2 regions of the Kitasatospora sp. NPDC088861 genome follow, and region 2 is predicted to be linked to the other one. Evidence: riboswitches for the same ligand, from Rfam matches in the RefSeq annotation. Region 2 holds a riboswitch; the other holds the start of a gene.

Region 1 (7,773 bases), on a different contig from region 2:
GCGGGTCACCTTGGCCGGGTCGATGATGCCCTCGGCGATCAGGTCGACGTAGGTGTTGGTGGCCGCGTTCAGGCCGTGACCGGCGGGGAGGTTGCGCACCTTCTCCACCACGACGCCACCCTCCAGGCCGGCGTTGGTCGCGATCTGCTTGATCGGGGCCTCCAGCGCGACCTTGACGATGTTGGCACCGGTGGCCTCGTCGCCCTCCAGCTCCAGCTTGTCGAAGGCGACCGAGGCCTGGAGCAGCGCGACGCCACCACCGGCGACGATGCCCTCCTCGACGGCGGCCTTCGCGTTGCGGACGGCGTCCTCGATGCGGTGCTTGCGCTCCTTGAGCTCCACCTCGGTGGCCGCGCCGGCCTTGATGACGGCCACGCCGCCGGCCAGCTTGGCGAGGCGCTCCTGGAGCTTCTCGCGGTCGTAGTCCGAGTCGCTGTTCTCGATCTCGGCGCGGATCTGGTTCACGCGGCCGGCGACCTGCTCGCTGTCACCGCCACCGTCGACGATGGTGGTCTCGTCCTTGGTGATGACCACCTTGCGGGCGGTGCCCAGCAGGTCGATGCCGGCGTTCTCCAGCTTGAGGCCGACCTCCTCGGAGATCACGGTGCCACCGGTGAGGATGGCGATGTCGCCGAGCATGGCCTTGCGGCGGTCGCCGAAGCCCGGGGCCTTGACGGCGACGGACTTGAAGGTGCCGCGGATCTTGTTCACGACCAGGGTCGACAGGGCCTCGCCCTCGACGTCCTCGGCGATGATGACGAGCGGCTTGCCGCTCTGCATGACCTTCTCCAGCAGCGGCAGCAGGTCCTTGACCGAGCCGATCTTGGAGTTGGCGATGAGGATGTAGGGGTCCTCGAAGGTCGCCTCCATGCGCTCCAGGTCGGTCGCGAAGTAGGCGGAGATGTAGCCCTTGTCGAAGCGCATGCCCTCGGTGAGCTCGAGCTCCAGACCGAAGGTGTTGCTCTCCTCGACGGTGATGACGCCTTCCTTGCCGACCTTGTCCATGGCCTCGGCGATGAGCTCGCCGATCTGGGTGTCGGCGGCCGAGATGGAGGCGGTGGAGGCGATCTGCTCCTTGGTCTCCACGTCCTTGGCCTGGGCCAGCAGCTGGTCGGAGACGGCGGCGACGGCCTTCTCGATGCCGCGCTTCAGGGCCATCGGGTTGGCGCCGGCGGCGACGTTGCGCAGACCCTCGCGAACCAGGGCCTGGGCGAGCACGGTGGCGGTGGTGGTGCCGTCACCCGCGACGTCGTCGGTCTTCTTGGCGACCTCCTTGACGAGCTCCGCGCCGATCTTCTCGTAGGGGTCCTCGAGCTCGATCTCCTTGGCGATGGAGACACCGTCGTTGGTGATCGTGGGGGCGCCCCACTTCTTCTCCAGCACGACGTTGCGACCCTTGGGGCCGAGCGTGACCTTCACTGCGTCGGCGAGCTGGTTCATGCCACGCTCAAGGCCGCGGCGAGCTTCCTCATCAAAGGCGATGATCTTGGCCATCAGAAGTGGTCCTCCGGGACACGGTCGACTGCTCGGACCAAGGGGTGCCCGCGACGGACGGCCCTGGTGTGCGGGGGTCCTTTCCCCTACCGCTCCCGGGGGCCTCACCGACCCGGTCCGCTGTCACTCTCACGCTGTGAGTGCTAACGCCAATAATTAGCACTCGGGGTGGTCGAGTGCAAGCCCAATCGCGATCCCGCGAGCCGCCCGGGGCGCTCCCGCCGACCCGCGCAACTCCCCGCCGGGGAACGCCGACGGGCCCGTACGACGCGTGTCGCACGGGCCCGTCGAGAAGCGAGTGGTCACCAGCCGTGGGCCGCGCCGAGCTCCTGGGGTCGGAAGGGGGTCACACCGCGGCGCGGACCATGTCCGCCTGCGGGCCCTTCTGTCCCTGGGAGATCTCGAACTCGACCCGCTGGCCCTCCTCGAGGGTGCGGTAGCCGTCCATCTGGATCGCGCTGTAGTGGACGAAGACGTCCGCACCACCGTCGACCGCGATGAAGCCGTAGCCCTTCTCCGCGTTGAACCACTTGACGGTGCCCTGAGCCATTCCGAACTCCCCTAGTGCTGTGCTGGCCCTTCACGCGCCCGCAGGTCGCGGGCCCGGGTCTGGTTTGAAGGCCGGCCCGGGGAACCCCCCCTGGGCGCAGCCGTGCACGCCGCAACCCTCCGCCGGGGGTGCCTGACGGCGCCCTGTGAGCGGGTGATTACGTCGACCGCGGCTGAATGTATCCGGATCGACGCCCTCTGCAACAGGGTCAGCTGCGGGGAATTCCGGCACCACGCCAAGGGGCAGGACGGGCCAAAGCGGGAGGAATTCGGCATTTCACGCCGGACATAGCGGACGGATTACTGCAAATCCCCGCGGGAATTCTGACATCTGCCTGACATGTTTCACGGCCCAGGCACCCGACCGGTCTCAGCGGCCGGACGACCGTCCGGCGATTCGCGGGTGATTCGCGGGTGAGGATGAGGGGAAGCCCTGTTCCCAACCGAGCCACACTCTACTCCGACTTGACCCCGCCATATTCCCGCCGAAATGCGGCCGGCCGCCCGTGCGTACGGAGAACGGAATTCCGTACGCGCGGACGGCCGGTCGGACGAGCGGCTCGGGCGGGGTGCCCGGATCGGGGCGCGGCTCAGCAGCCGCCGGCCACCGCCGGGATGATCGAGACGCTGGCGCCGTCCGCGATCCCGGTCGCCAGGCCCTCGGCGAAGCGCACGTCGTCGTCGTTCACGTAGACGTTGACGAAGCGGCGCAGCTTGCCGGCGTCGTCCAGGATGCGGGCGGCGATCCCCGCGTGGTTCTTCTCCAGGTCGGCGATGACCTCGCCCAGGGTGGCGCCCTCGGCGGCCACCTCGGCGGCGCCGCCGGTGTAGGTGCGCAGGATGGTGGGGATACGGACGTTGGCGCTCATGGTTCTCCTAGCGGACAGGGCCCAGCGGGGTGGGGGGATTCAGGCGGACGCGAGGCCGGCGTCGTGGAAGGACGCCAGGGTCGGGCGGATGACGGCGGTCATCCCGGCCCCGGCGACGGCGTCCAGGGTCTTCAGGCCGTCGCCGGTGTTGATCGCGACGGTCTCCTTGGCCGGGTCCAGCTGGCCGGTCTCCACCAGCTTCTTCAGCACGCCGACGGTCACCCCGCCCGCGGTCTCGGCGAAGACGCCCTCGGTCCGGGCCAGCAGCCGGATCGCGTCCACCACCTCGGCGTCGGTGACGTCCTCGACCGCGCCGCCGGTGCGCCGGGCGATGTCCAGCACGTACGGGCCGTCCGCCGGGTTGCCGATCGCCAGCGACTTGGCGATGGTGTCCGGCTTGACCGGGCGGATCACGTCCTGGCCGGCCTTGAACGCCGCCGACACCGGGGAGCAGCCCGCCGCCTGGGCACCGAAAACCTTGTACGGCCGGTCCTCGACCAGGCCGAGCCTGATCAGCTCCTGCAGCCCCTTGTCGATCTTGGTCAGCTGGGAGCCGGAGGCGATCGGGATGACGATCTGCTCCGGCAGCCGCCAGCCGAGCTGCTCGCAGATCTCGTACGCCAGCGTCTTGGAGCCCTCGCCGTAGTACGGGCGCAGGTTGACGTTGACGAAGCCCCAGCCCTCGCCGGCCGGGTCGCCGATCAGCTCCGAGCAGAAGCGGTTCACGTCGTCGTAGTTGCCCTCGATGCCGACCAGCTCACCGCCGTACACCCCGGCCATGACGACCTTGCCCTGCTCCAGGTCGTGCGGGATGAACACGCAGGACTTGAAGCCGGCCCGGGCAGCCGCCGCGCCCACCGCGCCGGCCAGGTTGCCGGTGGAGGAGCAGGAGAGCGTCGTGAAGTCGAAGGCCCGCGCGGCCTCGATGGCGCAGGCCACCACGCGGTCCTTGAACGAGTGGGTCGGGTTGCCCGAGTCGTCCTTGATGTGCAGCTGCGCGGTGAAGCCCAGCTCGCGGCCCAGGTTGTCCGCCTTGACCAGCGGGGTCCAGCCGGGGTTCAGGTTGGGCTTGGTGGCGACGTCGGCCGGGACGGGCAGCAGCGGCGCGTAGCGCCAGATCGAGCTCGGGCCGGCCTCGATCCGGCGGCGCAGCGCCTCGGCGTCCTCGCTGCCGAAGTCGTACGCGATCTCCAGCGGGCCGAAGCACTCCAGGCAGGCGAAGCTCGGACCGAGCGGGAAGCGGGTGCCGCACTCCCGACAGGACAGCGCGGTGGCGGGGCCGAGGTCCACGGATGCGGGTGCGACAGTGTCGATAGCCATGATGGCGGAGGCCTCTCTCCTCATCTTCCCCGTGGCACGGTCGCGCCACAGGCCGGAATTGGCACCTGTCCCGCCGGGGCCTGTCGACAGACAGCCGCGCGAGAAGGTTGCCGGGACGTCAACGGGCCGTTCCCTCAGTCCCTCTGGATGAGCTTGTGAAATTGTGGTGGTGCTCAACGGCGACCCCGGCGTGCAAAGGTCCGGCCGCTGTACGAAGACTGTATCCGAAGGCGTCAACCCCGAACGGGATCGTCCGCCACGCGAGATGGCGCGTCCCACCGACCCCGCCGAGGAGAGTCCCGTGCCCGCCGAACCGACCCCCGCGCTGCTCCCGCAGGCGGCGTCCTGGCTGCGCCGCCGCTCGTGGAGCGCGGTCGACCGGCCGGTGCACGCCCTGCTGGAGGCCAAGCGCCGGACCGGCCACACGGTCAGCGTGGTGCTGCCCGCGCTGGACGAGGAGGCCACCGTCGGCGACATCGTCCGCACCATCCGCCGCGAGCTGATGGAGCGCCTCCCGCTGGTCGACGAACTCGTCGTGGTCGACTCCGGCTCGGCCGACGCCACCGCCGCCGTCGCGGCCCGGGCCGGCGCCCGGGTGGAGTACCGCGACGCGATCCTGCCCCGGCTGCCCGCCGTCCCCGGCAAGGGCGAGGTGCTCTGGCGCTCGCTGCTGGTCACCCGCGGCGACATCGTCTGCTTCGTCGACGCCGACCTGCGCGAGTTCGACCCGGCCTTCGTCTCCGGCATCCTCGGCCCGCTGCTGACCGAACCGGACATCCAGCTGGTCAAGGCCATGTACGACCGGCCGCTGGAGACCGAGGGCGCGGTGGTCCCGGCCGGCGGCGGCCGGGTCACCGAACTGGTCGCCCGCCCGCTGCTCAACCTGCACTGGCCGGAACTCGCCGGTTTCGTCCAGCCGCTCGGCGGCGAGTACGCGGCCCGCCGCGCGCTGCTCGAACGGCTCCCCTTCCCCACCGGCTACGGCGTCGAACTCGGCCTGCTGGTCGACGCGCTGGAGACGGTCGGGCTGGACGCCCTGGCCCAGGTGGACGTCGGCGTCCGGCACCACCGGCACCAGGACGGCCAGGCCCTCGGCCGGATGGCCGCCACCATCTACCGCACCGCCCTCGAACGCCTCGACCGCACCCACCGGCTGAAGGCCTCGGCCGACCTGGTCCACCCGCTGCTGACCCAGTTCACCCGCGACCCGCAGAGCCGGGAGTTCACCGCCCACACCCACCCGGTGACCGCCCTGGAACGCCCGCCCATGCACACCGTGCCCGAGTACGCGACCCGACACTGAACACCCACCGAAAGGGTTTGCCGCTCCGGAGCCCCGGCAACGTACCAACCATGGGCGATCTCACGACCGAACGTTCGAGTGCGACCGGCACCGCCCCCGTCCTGGTGGCCTCCAATCGGGGACCGGTGTCGTTCGGCACCGCGGACGACGGCACGCTGACCCTCCGCCGCGGCGGCGGAGGCCTGGTCTCCGGCCTCTCCGCCATCGACGACCCCGACGCCGTCTGGGTCTGCGCCGCCCTCGGCGCGGCCGACCGGCAGGCCGCCAGAGGGGCCCCGGACGGCCGCCTCGACCTGGCCGGGCACGACGTGGGCGGCCAGGCCGTCCGCATGCTGGACATCGATCCCGACACCTTCGCCCGCGCCTACAACGGCGTCGCCAACTCCACCCTCTGGTTCGTCCACCACCTGCTCTACGCCACCCCCACCGCCCCCGCCTTCGACGCCGGGTTCCGCACCGAGTGGGCCGCCTACCGCGCCTACAACGCCGCCTTCGCCGAGGCGCTGGCCGCCGAGGCCGCCCCCGGGGCCGCCGTGCTGGTCCAGGACTACCACCTCTCGCTGACCCCTGCCCTGCTCCGCGCCGCCCGCCCCGACCTGCGGATCGGCCACTTCTCGCACACCCCGTGGGCCCCGCCCGAGTACTTCCGGCTGCTTCCCGACGACGTCGCCGAGGCCGTCCTCACCGGCATCCTGGGCGCCGACCGGGCCGGCTTCCTGACCCGCCGCTGGGCGCTGGCCTTCGCCGACTGCTGCGCCGACCTGCTCGGTGCCGAGGTCGACCGGGACGCCATGACCGTCACCCACGCCGGCCGCACCACCCGGCTCGGCGTGCACGCGCTCGGCGCCGACGCCGACTTCCTGCGCGAGCGCTCCCACCGCCCGGACGTCGACGAACGCCTCGCCGCCCTCCGCGAGGCCGTCGGCGGGCGGCGCACCATCGTCCGGGTCGACCGCACCGAGCTGAGCAAGAACATCGTCCGCGGCCTCCAGGCCTACCGGCACCTGCTGCGCACCCGCCCCGAATGGCACGACCGGGTGGTGCACATCGCCTTCGCCTACCCCTCGCGCACCGACCTCGCCGAGTACCGCGCCTACACCGCGCAGGTCCAACGGCTCGCCGAGGACATCAACGCCGAGTTCGCCACCCCCGCCTGGCAGCCGCTGATCCTGCACGTCGACGACGACTTCCCGCGTTCCCTGGCCGCCTACCGGCTCGCCGACGTGGCCCTGGTCAACCCGATCCGGGACGGCATGAACCTGGTCGCCAAGGAGGTTCCGGTGGTGTCCGACCACGGCTGCGCCCTGGTGCTCTCCCGCGAGGCCGGCGCGCACGCCGAACTCGCCGAGGACGCGCTCACCGTCAACCCGTACGACATCATCGCCACCGCCGACGCCCTGCACGCCGGCCTCACCATGCCCGAGGGGGAGCGCGCCGACCGCACCAAGCGCCTCGCGGCGGCGGCCACCGCGCTGCCCCCGCAGCAGTGGTTCCTCGACCAGCTCAACGCGCTGTGAACCAGCTCAACGCGCTGTGAACCGGCTCAACGCGCTCTGAGCCCGCTCAACGCGCTCTGAGCCCGCTCAACGCGCCGTCGCCCGGCTCAGACCGCTCCGACGGCCGCGCCCAGCGCCGCGAGCAGCTCCACCACGCCGGCCGGGCCCGGGACCACCAGGTCGGCCCGGTCGGCGAGTTCGCGCACCGGCGCGTCCCCCACCGCGCCGCTGCACACCAGCAGCCCCGCCACCCCCTCGCCGCGCAGCTTCTCCACCGCCGCGAAGGCCGCCACGTCCCCCAGGTCGTCCCCCGCGTACAGCACCGAACCTGCCCCGCGCTCACGCAGGAAGCCGGTCAGCGCCGCGCCCTTGTCCACCCCCGGCGGCCGCAGCTCCAGCACCAGCCGCCCGGGCTCCACCACCAGCCCGTGCCCGGCCGCCAGCTCGCCGACCGGCGCCCGCAGCAGCTCCAGCGTCTCCTCGGGCGCCGCCGTGCGCCGGGTGTGCACCGCCAGCGAGCGCCCCTTGTCCTCCAGCCACGTCCCCTCGGGCGCCCCCGCCGCCGCCAGCAGGCCAGGCAGCGCCGCCCGCGCCCCGGCCACCCCGGGGTGCACCGGCGGCGCGGTCACCTCGCCGCCCTCCCAGCGCTCGGCGCCGTAGTGCCCCAGCACCACGACCCCGGGCAGCCCGTCCAGGCCGCCGTACTCCGCCGCCAGCGCGGCCGGCCGACCCGTCACCACCA
Region 2 (7,773 bases):
GGGCCGGGCCCGGTTCGCCGTCTTCTACCTGGCCGCCGGCAGCCTGGCCACGTACGGCTTCGCCCTCGCCGAGGCGCACTCCCCGGGCTCCACCCGGGTGCTGATCGGCGCCTCCGGCGCGATCTCCGCCGTCCTCGGCGCCTACCTGCGCTTCCATCCGCGCGCCCGGGTGACGACGCTCGTCCCGCTGCTGCTGTTCCTGCCGCTGCGCTTCCCGGCCTGGCTGGTGCTCGGCCTCTGGTTCGCCCTGCAGTGGTGGTCGGTCCACTCGGCCGGGCCCGGGGTGGCCTATCTGGTTCACGTGATCGGCTTCTCGGCGGGCTTCCTCTACGCCTGCACGGCGGTCAGCCACCCCCCGAGACGACCCGGCTGACGCCCGATACGCTGGCGGCACCCCACAAAGGAGCCCGAACAGTGATCACCGCCATCGTCCTGATCAAGACCAGTGTCGACCGCATCCCGGAGATCGCCGAAGCCATCGCGGCCATCGAGGGCGTCAGCGAGGTGTACTCGGTGACCGGTGGCTACGACCTGGTGGCGATGGTCCGGGTGCGCCGGCACGACGATCTGGCCGCGGTCATCCCGGGCCGGCTGAACAAGGTCCCGGGCGTGGCCCACACCGAGACCCAGATCGCCTTCCGCACCTACTCCCAGCACGACCTCGAGGCCGCCTTCGCCCTCGGCCTGGACGAGTAGGCCCCTCGGCCCCGCCGACCGGGCCCCTCAGCCCTGCTGACGCCCCCGGTCGACCTGCACGGTGGCGACGCAGCGCCCGCCCTCGTTGCGGTAGTTCCACGCGGCACCGTCCGTGACCAGCTCGCGCACGGCGGTCAGGAAGCGGTCGACGTGCTCGTCCGGGGTCCCGGCCCCGAAGCTCACCCGGATCGCGTTCAGGCTGCGCTCGCCGGGCAGCGACGGCTCGGGCGCCCCGCACTCGGAGGGGGAGACCTCTTCGTCCCCGAGCAGGGTGCGCAGCAGCGGGTGCGCGCAGAACAGGCCGTCGCGGACCCCGATGCCGTACTCGGCGGACAGCGCGGCCGAGAAGTGCGAGCTGTTCCAGCCCTGGACGACGAAGGACAGCACGCCCACCCGGGCCGCCTCGGCGCCGAACAGGGTCAGCACCTTGACCTGCGGGATCTCCGCCAGCCCGGCGGTCAGCCGGGCGATCAGCTGCCGCTCCCGGGCCTCCAGCACGTCGAAGCCCGCCTCGCTCAGCGCCCGGCAGGCCGAGGCGATCGCGTAGGCGCCGATGACGTTCGGCGAGCCGGCCTCGTGCCGGGCCGGACCGGAGTGCCACTGGACGGCCACCGAGCCGTCGGTCCCCCGGGCCACCGTCCGGGTCGCCCCGCCGCCGGCCAGGTACGGGTCGGCCGCGTCCAGCCAGTCCGCCCGGCCGGCCAGCACGCCGGCGCCGAAGGGCGCGTAGATCTTGTGGCCGGAGAAGGCGATCCAGTCGACGTCCAGCTCGCGCACCGAGACCCGGTGGTGCGGGGCCAGCTGGGCGGCGTCCAGCACCACCCGGGCGCCGTGCCGGTGCGCGGTCCCGGTCAGCTCGGCGACCGGCCACAGCTCGCCGGTCACGTTGGAGGCTCCGGTGACGCAGAGCAGCTTGGGGCCCTCGGGCGCCTCGGCGAGCGCGGCGTCCAGGGCGGCGACCGCCTCGGCGTGCGAGCGCGGCGCGCGCAGGTAGTGGACGTCGAGCCCGGCGTGCGCCCAGGGCAGCAGCGAGGCGTGGTGCTCGGTCTCGAAGGCGAACACCCGGGTCCCGGCCGGGACGGCCGAGGCGAGCAGGTTCAGCGAGTCGGTGGTGGCCCGGGTGAAGACCACCTGGTCGCCCTCGCGCAGGTCGAGGAACTCGGCGACGGTGCGGCGGCTCTGCTCGAACAGGTCGGTGGACAGCTGGGAGAGGTACCCCGCGCCGCGGTGCACGCTGCCGTAGTAGGGGGCGTAGGCGGAGACGTCGTCCCAGACCCGCTGGAGCGCCGGGGAGCTGGCCGCGTAGTCGAGGGCCGCGTACCCGACCTTCTCGCCGCTGGCGAGCGGGACCTGGACGTCGTGGCCGAGGACGGCGAGGGGGGCGCAGATTTCGGTGGCGATCGACATGAGGATGCACTCCTTCTGGGGGTGTGGGACCCCGGGAGTGCTAAGTCGTCGGGCGTCCGCGCTTGCCGCACGGACGATTCGCCGAGCGACCCGGTCCTCACCCAGGGCACCCCGCCACGGACGGAGGGTTGCCGGACAGCAAGCTGGGGCTTGACGCTGTCACTCATGACCTGGCCAAGACTCTAGGTCGCGCCCAGCGAGTGGTCAAACAGGCATCCACCATCCGGACAGCCGAGGAGCCCGCGCCGGCGTTCCGGCACGGGCTCCCAAGTACCGCCTCACACCCGGCTGGTGGCCTCCGACCAACGCCGCAGCAGCTCCTGCGCCGCGCCCGAGTCGATGGCCCGCTCGGCCCGCGCCATGCCCGCCGCGAGCTGTTCGGTGAGCGGCGCCTCACCCAGGTCGAGCGCGACCAGCGCCGCCGCCGTGTTCATCAGGACGGCGTCCCTCACCGCCCCGCGCTCGCCGGCCAGCAGCCGCCGCGCGACCTCGGCGTTGTACGAGGGGTCCGCCCCGCGCAGCGCCTCGATGCCGACCAGCTCGACGCCGACGTCCCGCGGGTCGAAGGCGGTCTCGGTGACGGTCCCGTCCCGCACGATCCACACCTGCGAGGTGGTGGTGATGGTCAGCTCGTCCAGGCCGTCGTCGCCCCGGAAGACCAGGCCGGTCGAGCCGCGCCGGGCGAGCACGCCGGCGATCAGTCCGGCGAGCCGGGTGTCGAAGCAGCCGATCGCGTGCGAGGTGACCTTGGCCGGGTTGGTCAGCGGGCCGAGGATGTTGAACGCGGTCGGCACCCCGAGGTCGCGCCGGGCGGTGGCGGCGTGCCGCATCGACGGGTGGAACTTGGCCGCGAAACAGAAGGTCAGCCCGACCTCCTCGGCGATCTCGGCGACCCGCCGGGCCGACAGGTCGAGGCGGACGCCGAGCTTCTCCAGCACGTCCGAGGAGCCGCTGGCCGAGGAGGAGGCCCGGTTGCCGTGCTTGACCACCTTGGCGCCGGCCGCGGCCGCGACGATCGCCGACATGGTGGAGATGTTGACGGTCTTGGCCCGGTCGCCGCCGGTGCCGACGATGTCCACGGCCGGGCCGGGGATGTCCAGCGGCTCGGCGTGCGCGTACATCGCGTCCACCAGGCCGGTGATCTCGTCGACCGTCTCACCCTTGGCCCGCAGCGCCACCATGAACCCGGCCACCTGGACGGGGGACGCCTCGCCGCTCATGATCCGGTCCATCGCCCACGCGGTGGCCGAGCGGTCGAGGTCCTCCCCCTTCAACAGCGCCGCCAGGACGTCCGGCCAGGTGCGGACCACCTGCGCGGGTGCGGTACCACCGTTCGCAGGGTTCACGTTCACCATGGCTGACTCCAGCTGTTGTCGGGTTCCCCGCGGCGGGGGGACGTCCGTACGGATGGAGTCAGCCTATCGACCGGCGGGGTTCCCCCGGCGGCGTCTTCTCTAGTTCTGAGACGGCACCGCTCAGCGGCTGACGGGCGCCCGCTTGGCCAGCCGCGCCCGCAGCAGGGTGGCGACCGCCTCGGCCAGCGCCACCGGGTCCACCGGGCGCGAGATCGCGGCGTCGGCCCGGCTCCAGGCGGCCAGCCAGGAGTCCTGCGGCCGGCCGATCAGCACCAGCACCGGCGGGCAGCCGTAGATCTCGTCCTTGAGCTGGCGGCCGAGCCCGAGCCCGCCGGCCGGCACCGCCTCGCCGTCCAGGATGCAGAGGTCCACGCCGCCCTTCTCCAGTGCCTTCAGCACCGCGGGGGTGGTCGCGCACTCCAGGTAGGACAGTTCCGGAAGGTCCTCGACGGGCCGGCGGCCGAGTGCCGTCAGCACCTGCTCTCGGGTGTTGCGGTCATCGCTGTAGACGAGGACGGTGAGCGTCTCGTCGGTCGTGTACGCCATGGGCCCTGCTCCCTCAAGTGTGATCCGGACCACGTTCGCCTGATCCGGATGCTACTCCCGATCACCCGTCGCCGAGTCCCCCTCGCGGACCTTCCTCCTCAAGCCGCCGCGCCCGCGACTCACCCGCCCGGAGGACGGCCCGTCACCCGGACCCGTCCAGACCACCCGTACGGCCGATAAGGGGCCCGCGCATTACCCCCGGAGGCTCCGCCAAGCGTGCAACGACGCGCTGGGCAACGGGGTCGCAGGCCCCTCCGAAGGAACCGTCAGAAAAGGGACACGCCGCTGCTCAGCCGCCATTGGGACCCCCCACCGCCCTCCAGGGGGGCATACCGCACGCACCGGACACTCCGAGGGACACCCCCCGGCGTGAAGACGGAATAAGGGACCGACATAATGTCCGTCGTGGCGACAGCAACAGCAGTAGAAACCGGGCACGCGCACGGATCGGTCAACCGGCCGAACATGGTCAGCGTCGGAACGATCGTCTGGCTCAGTTCCGAGTTGATGTTCTTCGCGGCCCTCTTCGCGATGTACTTCACGCTCCGCTCCGTCAAGGGAGCCGAGTTCTGGACCGAGAAGGCGCACGCCCTCAACGTGCCCTTCTCCTCGGTCAACACCACGATCCTGGTGCTCTCCTCGCTGACCTGCCAGCTCGGCGTGTTCGCTGCCGAGCGCGGGGACGTGAAGAAGCTCCGCTCGTGGTTCGTCATCACCTTCGTGATGGGCGCGATCTTCATCGGCGGCCAGATCTTCGAGTACACCGAGCTGGTCAAGAAGGACGGCCTCTCGCTGTCCTCCGACCCGTACGGCACGGTGTTCTACCTGACCACCGGCTTCCACGGTCTGCACGTGACGGGTGGTCTGATCGCCTTCCTGCTGGTCCTGGGACGGACGTACGCAGCCAAGCGCTTCACGCACGAGCAGGCCACCGCCGCGATCGTCGTGTCGTACTACTGGCACTTCGTCGACGTCGTGTGGATCGGCCTGTTCGCGACCATCTACCTGATCAAGTAACCAGCTGATCAGGTCGCTGGCCACCGGCTTCGGTCCCCGCCCTCACCGGCGTCGGGCCGATTCTGCCGGTGGCGACGCTCCCACCGACCGACCGCGCGCGCAGCCCTAGACAGGCAGCCTCGTGCCGGCCAGACCGGCCGCCGGGTGCACCCACCAGTCGACCAGATCCTGACACCGGGGTTATTCCGTGAAAAAGCTCTCCGCACGACGGCGCCACCCATTGGCGGCGCTGGTCGTCCTACTTCTCGCCCTGGCGGCAACCGGGGGGCTGTACGCCGCGTTCGCGCCCGCCGACAAGGCGCAGGCCGACGTCGCCGCGCAGTCGCTCGCGATCGATGAGGGCAAGAAGCTCTTCGCCGTGGGCTGCTCCTCGTGCCACGGCCTGAACGGCCAGGGCAGCAGCGACGGTCCGAGCCTGGTCGGCGTCGGCTCCGCCTCTGTCGACTTCCAGGTCGGTACCGGCCGCATGCCGGCCCAGCAGCCCGGCGCCCAGGTGCCGCGCAAGAAGAACATCTACTCGCAGGCGGAGATCGACCAGCTCGCCGCCTTCGTCGCCTCGCTCGGCCCCGGCCCGGTGACGCCGACCCCGGAGCAGTACACCTCGACCAACCCGGACGACATCTCCAAGGGTGGCGAGCTGTTCCGCACCAACTGCGCCCAGTGCCACAACTTCGCCGGCCAGGGCGGTGCCCTGACCAAGGGCAAGTACGCCCCGTCGCTGGAGGGCGTGGACGCCAAGCACATCTACGAGGCCATGCAGACCGGCCCGCAGAACATGCCGTCGTTCCCGGACACCACCATGCCCGAGGAGCAGAAGAAGCAGATCGTGGCCTTCGTCCGCCACACCACCTCCGATGAGCCCAACCCCGGTGGTCTCACGCTCGGCAGCCTCGGTCCGGTGACCGAGGGTCTGTTCGGCTGGATCTTCGGTCTCGGCACGCTCATCGCGGTCGCGATCTGGGTCGCCGCCCACACCACCAAGGCCAAGAAGTCATGAGCCACGACATGTCAGAAGAGAAGCTTCCGGAGTCACACGGCTCCGCCGGTGACGTCGCCGCGCACGGCGACCCGTTCGCCGACCCGGGCCTTCCGGCCCACGAGCCCCGCCGCACCGACATCGACGAGCGGGCCGCCCAGCGGGCCGAGCGTCAGGTCTCGCTGATGTTCGTGGTCTCGATGCTCGCCACCATCGGCTTCATCGCCTCGTACGTGGCCATCGACCCGGACAAGATCGTCTACATCTTCCCGCTCGGTCACGTCAGCGCGCTGAACTTCGCGCTCGGCCTGACCCTGGGCGTCGCGCTGTTCATGATCGGCGCGGGTGCGGTCCACTGGGCCCGCACGCTGATGTCGGACGTCGAGCTGCCGGCCGAGCGCCACCCGATCGAGGCTGACGACGAGGTCCGCGCGGACGTCATCGAGCAGTTCAAGACCGGTGCCGCCGAGTCCGGCTTCGGCCGCCGCAAGATGATCCGCAACACCCTCATCGGCTCCATGGCGCTGGTCCCGCTCTCCGGCGTGGTCCTGCTCCGCGACCTCGGGCCGCTGCCCGAGAAGAAGCTGAAGGAGACGGGCTGGAACGAGGCGACCCCGGCCAAGCCCCTGCAGCTCATCAACATGAGCACCAACCTGCCGATGAAGGCCGAGGACATCGTCATCGGCTCGCTGACCTTCGCCATGCCCGAGGGTCTGCACGTCCACGACGAGGACTTCCAGCAGGCGATCGCCAAGGACGCCCTGATGCTGGTGCGCATCGCGCCGGACGACATCAAGGACGACCGGTCGCGGGAGAAGGCCTTCGAGGGCATCCTCGCCTACTCCAAGATCTGCACCCACGTCGGCTGCCCGATCAGCCTGTACGAGCAGCAGACCCACCACGCGCTCTGCCCCTGCCACCAGTCGACCTTCGACCTGGCGGACGGCGCGCGCGTGATCTTCGGCCCGGCCGGCCACCCGCTGCCGCAGCTGAAGATCATCACTGACGAGAAGGGCTACCTGGTCGCCACCGGCGACTTCGACGAGCCCGTCGGCCCGAGCTACTGGGAGCGTGCTCGATGAGTACGAGCAGCACCACCGGTGCCGCCAAGCCCGCCAGCACGCGCGCCAAGCCCGCCAACAAGTGGGAGGCCGCTGCTGACTGGACGGACGGCCGGGTGGGGATCTACTCCCTCGCCAAGGCCAACCTGCGCAAGATCTTCCCGGACCACTGGTCCTTCATGCTGGGCGAGATCTGCCTCTACACGTTCGTCATCATCATCCTGACCGGTGTCTACCTGACGCTGTTCTTCAAGCCGTCGATGGCCGAGGTCGTCTACAACGGCTCGTACGTGCCGCTCAAGGGCATCGGGATGTCCGAGGCGTACGCCTCGACGGTGGACATCAGCTTCGAGGTCCGCGGCGGTCTGCTGATCCGGCAGATCCACCACTGGGCCGCCCTGGTCTTCGTGGCCGCGATGCTCGTGCACATGATGCGCGTGTTCTTCACCGGCGCGTTCCGCAAGCCGCGTGAGATCAACTGGGTCTTCGGCTTCCTGCTGCTGATCCTGGGCATGTTCGACGGCTTCTTCGGCTACTCGCTGCCGGACGACCTGCTGTCGGGTACCGGTATCCGCTTCATGGAAGGCGCGATCCTCGCCGTCCCGCTGGTCGGCACCTACATCCAGATGTTCCTGTTCGGGGGCGAGTTCCCCGGCCACGACATCGTGCCGCGCTTCTTCACGATCCACGTGCTGCTGATCCCGGGCATCATGCT

What was found. Region 2 has a riboswitch for S-adenosylmethionine ahead of ACIP37_RS08775 (aminotransferase class V-fold PLP-dependent enzyme). Riboswitches for the same ligand answer to the same signal wherever they lie in the genome.
Region 1: linked by a shared signal. The riboswitch ahead of thrC (threonine synthase) and the one ahead of ACIP37_RS08775 (aminotransferase class V-fold PLP-dependent enzyme) in region 2 are both predicted to bind S-adenosylmethionine.

Annotation. Positions count from the first base shown of each region.
Region 1 covers NZ_JBIVJF010000019.1:4,010-11,782, reverse strand. The annotation lists gene groL (chaperonin GroEL) at 1-1,494, opposite strand, end outside; gene ACIP37_RS26620 (cold-shock protein) at 1,841-2,044, opposite strand; gene ACIP37_RS26615 (MoaD/ThiS family protein) at 2,634-2,912, opposite strand; gene thrC (threonine synthase) at 2,952-4,232, opposite strand; SAM riboswitch class I at 4,250-4,386, opposite strand; gene ACIP37_RS26605 (glucosyl-3-phosphoglycerate synthase) at 4,558-5,535, shown strand; gene ACIP37_RS26600 (trehalose-6-phosphate synthase) at 5,586-7,052, shown strand; gene otsB (trehalose-phosphatase) at 7,139-7,773, opposite strand, start outside.
Region 2 covers NZ_JBIVJF010000003.1:446,537-454,309, reverse strand. The annotation lists gene ACIP37_RS08785 (rhomboid family intramembrane serine protease) at 1-373, shown strand, start outside; gene ACIP37_RS08780 (Lrp/AsnC ligand binding domain-containing protein) at 415-696, shown strand; gene ACIP37_RS08775 (aminotransferase class V-fold PLP-dependent enzyme) at 724-2,103, opposite strand; SAM riboswitch class IV at 2,157-2,274, opposite strand; gene trpD (anthranilate phosphoribosyltransferase) at 2,382-3,458, opposite strand; gene ACIP37_RS08765 (hypothetical protein) at 3,579-4,004, opposite strand; gene ACIP37_RS08760 (heme-copper oxidase subunit III) at 4,401-5,021, shown strand; gene ACIP37_RS08755 (c-type cytochrome) at 5,209-6,018, shown strand; gene ACIP37_RS08750 (Rieske 2Fe-2S domain-containing protein) at 6,027-7,079, shown strand; gene ACIP37_RS08745 (ubiquinol-cytochrome c reductase cytochrome b subunit) at 7,076-7,773, shown strand, end outside.